Regions from separate parts of the Colwellia sp. BRX8-4 genome, predicted to be linked through region 2. Evidence: predicted binding sites of a transcription regulator. Region 2 holds the regulator's gene; the other holds the start of a gene.
The links. Region 2 encodes FNR, which switches genes on or off when oxygen is low (the NO sensors DNR and NnrR bind a similar motif). Its sites were predicted from a motif close to TTGATCTAGATCAA; they were not measured.
Positions count from the first base shown of each region.

Region 1: a site for FNR is predicted at 1,325-1,338, ahead of H4J56_RS16185 (bacteriohemerythrin). Genes of this name have one in related genera too.

Region 1 covers NZ_JACGVS010000022.1:62,018-65,228, forward strand. The annotation lists gene H4J56_RS16180 (TonB-dependent hemoglobin/transferrin/lactoferrin family receptor) at 1-149, shown strand, start outside; gene H4J56_RS16185 (bacteriohemerythrin) at 663-1,229, opposite strand; gene H4J56_RS16190 (cytochrome D1 domain-containing protein) at 1,651-3,211, shown strand, end outside.
Region 2 covers NZ_JACGVS010000009.1:29,850-33,060, reverse strand. The annotation lists gene ttcA (tRNA 2-thiocytidine(32) synthetase TtcA) at 1-294, opposite strand, end outside; gene uspE (universal stress protein UspE) at 405-1,331, opposite strand; gene fnr (fumarate/nitrate reduction transcriptional regulator Fnr) at 1,481-2,200, opposite strand; gene H4J56_RS09310 (sulfite exporter TauE/SafE family protein) at 2,239-2,916, opposite strand; gene ccoS (cbb3-type cytochrome oxidase assembly protein CcoS) at 2,922-3,134, opposite strand; gene H4J56_RS09300 (heavy metal translocating P-type ATPase) at 3,164-3,211, opposite strand, start outside.

The DNA of each region.
Region 1 (3,211 bases), on a different contig from region 2:
TAACTTTAGCTGCAGCAATATATAATATAACGGACAAAAAATACGCTCATTGGTCTGACGTAAACGGATTTGAAGCGAATGATCCACTATTAGATACCTTAGCTGCGGCGGGCATTAATGGCTCAGTACAAATCAAGTATGCTTGGTAGCTTAAGTTAGAAAAATATTAACACAAGAACTTAAGATGAATAAAAAGCCTATTATGAATAGGCTTTTATGTTCATGATGGCTATTTTTAGACAGCCTATCTTTCAAGGGATGAGTGTATCTTTGTTCGTCAACGATCAGTTTTGATTCTGATAAAAAACTGAATAGCTACATCAAGGTACGAAATAGTGCAGTGGCGTGCCTGCATTATCATTCTCTGCATCGATGTTATCGACACTTCTGTTTATATCGATGCAGTAGGAGAGTCAGGCAGCAGTGTTAAAATAAGGCAATACTCAGGTTATGTGTGTTGAGTTTTATTCGTCAATACATTGAGTGAGAATAATCCTTACCCTGGTGTAAAATCAACAAGGCTTAAATTGAACCTTTATTGCTTTTACTCTGAAACACTATTCTTTAGGTGATAAACAAACAAACGTAATAAAGCGGCCGATCACTAGCAATAATTTCTACAATAATAGAGATTTCTTTTGAGTAATATTTTTGGATACTTCTTACTTTACGCCATGTGCTGTTAAGCACTGGGTATATTCTTTGTCGGTGCCATTGATATGATTAATTAACCATTCTTTTAAGAAACTACTGACTTCAGATAGTGCGTCATGACCTTTTTCATCATACAAGCTAACGAATGATTCAACTTGAGCTATCATCACCTTATGTTGTTTTTTATGGGCTTCAACATCAATAAAATTATGCTCAACAAGTAAATTTTCTTCTCGTTCAAAATGATATTTTGTGTAAGCAATTAAATTACTCAATGCTTGACGTTCAAAATCTTCACTCATCGCATAGTCATAGGCAGTAGTGAACTGATTAAGTAAGTTAATCAGTTTTTTATGATCATTATCTAAACTTTCAATGCCGACGCTATATTCTTCTTGCCACTCCAGCTGATTGCTTTGATTTGTTTTCTTATAAATCAAAGGTACCAGTGCTAGCACAACAATTAATACCCAAGAAACTGGATTGGCCATGCTTGATAAAAAGCCTAAAAAAATAGCAACAATAATCAAACCAATAGTGGCGGCATATAGTAAAGACTTAGTGCGGTTATTCATAAATAATACCCCTAAAATTAATGTGGTTAAGTAGTTGGTTTCTGTGGTGATTCTAATACGAAAATAGCTTAAGTCTTCTAAAAACGCCTGATTTATTGACCTTGATCAAGTTGCAAATTCATTGATGACTAAAACTTTTAAAACTTGATCTGAATCAGGTTATTTATTCCTGAAGTAATGAATAGTTACATTTGTTTACTGGACTAACACTTTTTCTTGTAATTGATTTTAAGTTGCTTTCAATAATAAAGCGCGTAGACCAGAACGTTAACAACGACGAATTTGTTTATTGGTGTTTCAGTTTCGACTTTTATTAAAGCGAAATAACCGAAATTCTAATAAAAATAAAATTAGAGTAGAACACTGAAAAAATAAGAATTATCCAAAACATTAAGCTCGTAAAAATATCTGGAGAATGACGATGAAAATAATTAAATATGGCTTGTCAGCACTTGGTTTAGCAATAGGAATGGCCGTTACTGGTATTAGTCTGTCTGTATCAGCAACAGAGCCGACTTTGTCTGAGGCTGACTTTGATAAAGCGAAATTACAATACTTTCAACGCTGTGCTGGTTGTCATGGTACTTTGCGTAAAGGCGCAACAGGCAAAAATTTAGAGCCTGAAAATACTTTAAAAAAAGGCCAGCAACGTTTAGAGAAGATTATTTCTTTAGGTACTGAAGGTGGTATGAATAACTTTGACGATTTATTCAGTAAAGAAGAAATAGCTAATTTAGCGACCTTCATTCAGATGGAACCACCTATTCCTCCAGAAATGTCTTTAGCGCAAATGCGCTCTTACACCAAAGAATATGTAGCACCGAAAGATTATCCAACTAAACCAATGCATGGTTTAAATTGGAAAAACTTCTTTGTTGTTATCGAACGTGACGCAGGTACTGCCGCCATTATTGATGGTGATACTAAGAAAATTATTGCTCACCTCGATACGGGTTACGCAGTACATGTCATTAAAGGTACAGAACATCATAAAGTTGACCATGCAAAAGATATTGGACGTTTTTGGTACACCATTGGTCGTGACGGTAAAGTAAATAAAATTGATTTATGGCAAACGCCTGACAAAATGTTAGTTGCTGAAACTAAAATGGCTTATGACGCTCGTGATATCGCAGTTTCTGGCGATGGAAAATACGTAATTGCTGGAGGTTACTGGCCTGCGCATTTCGTTATTATGGATGCAGTAACATTAAACCCACTTAAAGTTGTATCTACTCGTGGTTACAATACTAAAGGTGAATTCATCAATGAAGCACGTGTAGCTGCTATTTACACTTCGCCTTTAACGTCTTCATTTATCGTGGCAGTTAAAGAAACTGGTCAAATGCTACAAGTTGATTATACAGACTTAGATAACTTAACCATTACTAGTATTGCTTCAGCAGAATTTTTGCATGATGGTTTCTTTGATCCCTCTGGTCGTTACTTCCAAATTGCGGCTAATGCTTCAAATAAAATGGTTGTGATTGATACTATTGAACGTAAGTTAGAAGCGATGATTGAAGTTGATGCATTACCGCATCCTGGTCCTGGCGCTAACTGGATTGATAAAGAATGTGGTCCTGTTGGTGGCACAACTCACTTAGGTGTTGGCCTAGTATCAGTATGGGGCAATGATCCTATGGGTCATCCTGATAAAGCTTGGAAACTTTGCTATGAAGTTGAAACAGATGGTGCTGGTGCATTTATCCGTACTCATGAAACTTCACAATATGTTTGGGCTGATCAGTTGAAACATCCTGAGCCAGAAGTTCAACAATCAGTACAAGTATTTGATAAAGATACTCACCAAATCGTTAAAACTATCCGTGTAACAACCGAGCCAGGTAAAGCGGCACTGCATATGGAGTTTAATGATGACGGTACTGAAGTTTGGGTATCTGTTTGGAATCGTAAAGATGCTAGAAACCCTACGGGTGAGATTGTAATTTACGATGCAAAAACGCTTAAAGAGTTACATC
Region 2 (3,211 bases):
TAAGTATTCGGGAAGGATATGCTCAGGAAAACCGGGTTGTTTTTGATCAAGATTAACGGCTACAATATCAAAATGAATGGGCGCTGATTCTTTTAACAACATTAAAATAGCCAGAAGGGCGTAACTGTCCTTGCCACCCGATAAGCACACCATTATTTTATCGCCATCTTCTATCATATTATATTGCGCGATAGCTTGGCCAACATGTCGTCTTAAGCGCTTCTCAAGTTTACTCAGCTGTATTTTTTGGCTGGGTGTTAAAGATGTTATTGGTGTCGCTGATTGAGCGCTCATAGTGTTTCCTAGAGATATTTGAAATAAAAAGTATGAATTTTACCGCGCGTAGTATAGCAAAAAGCCAAGGAAATCCTCGGCTTTTTAATGGATATTTACATATTTCAATATTAAGCTAATGGCGAGAGGTAACCATCAGGTTTTATCGCTAAGACATCACAGTTAAGGCGGTCAATGACATGCTCTGCAGTATTACCAATAAGTGCCGCTGAAATCCCCGTTCGACCAATAGTACCTAACACAACTAATTCAGCATCAACGTGCTTAGAAATGCTTTGAATAACATCTTCAGGTAAACCTTCTTTAACATGGGTATTTTTAAGCGGAATATTAAAGCTATTAGCATGGTCTTTCATCGCACTTTTGTGATGATTAAACATAGTGTCGTTATATTCAGAGGCGTTAAACTCTGGAATTTCAATGGCAATATTTACTGGCGTACCTGGATAAGAATTCACTAAATGGACATTGGCTTTAATCAGTGAAGAAAACACTATTGATTCTTGGGTTAACTTATTATTAAGCGCTTTGTGCTCATCATCATCGCTACCGATATTGAGTGCGGTAAGTAAATTACCATTGCTTGGCCAGCTATGGTCTTTAACCAGTAATACTGGGCAGGGACATTTCCTTAAGATATGCCAATCTGTTGGCGTAAAAATAACCGACTTTAGCTTGTCATGTTGATGGGTGCCTTTGATGACAATATCGAAGTTTTCAGCCAGTACTTTTTTTATGATCTTTTCAAATGGGCGATTATGCCAAATAATACAGGTATCTATGGTTATGTCTTGGTGATCAGTTTCTGAAATCTTTTCTTCTAACCATAGTTTACGATCATTAATAACCGATTGACGCATTGCTTCTCGCTCATCGCCAGAAAGCATGGTGGTCATTTCATAAGATAAATCATAAATGGTTAAAAATGCAGTGATCTGTCCGCCACTATGTCGTGCTAATTCAATCGCACGTTTCAACGCTTTTTGATTTTCAGTGGTTGGATCAATAACGGCTAATATTTTTTTATACTTATCCATAATATTTACTCCCTAGTTATTAAATAATATTAATAATAGACCATAATTAATAGATATTATTTGCTTTAAATCATAATATTTCAATAAAAAAAATGCTTAACATCTTTAATGTTAAGCATTTATCTATAATTATTTAAAAAAGCGATAAACTACAGTGAAGCACACTCGTTAAGTTTATCCATATTAAGTATTGTGATGAGTTTTCCATCAACTGTGATTAATTCATTTTTTTGAAAACGATTTAATAATCTACTGATGGTTTCAACCGTTAAACCAATATAATTACCAATGTCACTTCGCGTCATCGTTAGGCGAAAATCTGTTAGTGACATACCCCGTGCATGATAGCGACTGGCTAAGGTTGAAATAAAAGTTGCTAAGCGTTGTTCAGCATTTTTGCGGTTAAGTAGCGTTAACATTTCTTGATCTGAGCGGATTTCGGAACTCATCATGCGAAGAATTTGTTTTTTCAACTTAGGCATCGTATTCGATAATGAATCTAAAGTATTGTAAGGTATCTCACAGACCATAGATGTTTCTAAGGCTTTTGCAAAACTAGGATGCTCTGACTCAGCAATAGCATCAAAACCTAATAAATCACCCGCTAAATGAAAACCGGTAATTTGTTCTTCACCTTGTTCATTAACCGTAAATGTTTTGAATGTTCCAGAGCGAATAGCGTATAAAGCTTGCATTTTGTCGCCATCTTGGAAAATTTGTTCGCCTTTATGAATAGGGCGTTTACGGTCAATAATGCTGTCTAGTGTATCGAGTTCTTTATCATTTAAAGAGAAAGGTAAACACAGCTCGCTGATACTACAGTTTTGACAATGAATATGTTGAGATGTAGAACATGGCTTTTTATACATATTAACCTAAATGAGTTATCCCTAATTTATCGATCATATTAAAACAATTGCTTATATGCAAACATTAAACTGTATATTCCGTATGAAATTATCATTAGCGCCATTATTTTCTTGAATTTCGTGTTTGTTACCAACGACTTTATACCAAAAGAGCCAAGTGAAAGACTTAACAAGGCTGGTAAAGTACCTAAACCAAAACTGGTCATAATTAGGGCGCCACTGAGGGCACTTCCACTGGCTAAGGACCAAGTTAATGTTGAGTAGACTAAACCACAAGGTAACCATCCCCAGACTGCTCCTAATGCTAGCGCTTGTTTAGCATTATTAATGGGAATAAACCTTTTACTTAACGGGGATAGATAGCGCCAAAGGAACTTACCCATTTTTTCAACTTTTGATAGCCACATTAACCATTGGCCTAAATACAAGCCTAATAAAATTAAAAATACCGCTGCAAATAACCTTAAAAAACCTAATGGAACGCCAATATTCTTTATTGCAATAGAACTACTAAATCCAACGATTGCCCCAATTAAGCTATAAGAAAAAATTCGGCCAACATTATATGCACCGACCAGCTTAAATTTATCGCTGCCTTTTTGTTGCGGTGATATAGCAGATGTTAACATCGTTGTTATACCACCGCACATACCGATACAATGTCCCGAACCTAACAAGCCGATGATGAATGCCGATAAATAATCTATACTCAACATGGCTGTTATTTACTACCCGTATCATTTTTAGCTGTATTTTCGCTATGGGTTTCAGTGGACTTTTTGGTGGTAGTGTTTTCATCTTCATCAAACAAGATACTCATACCTTGTTTCTCTAAATCATCAAATTGTTCAGTTTTTACTGCCCAAAAAAATAAATAAATGGCGATAGAGGTTAGGATTATCGCTATGGGGATCAAAATATAAATAATGCTCATGGTCTTTATGCTCTATTATAAGTTTGCGTTTACTTTTTTAATAAACGTAACGAGTTAGTGATAACCAATATCGAACT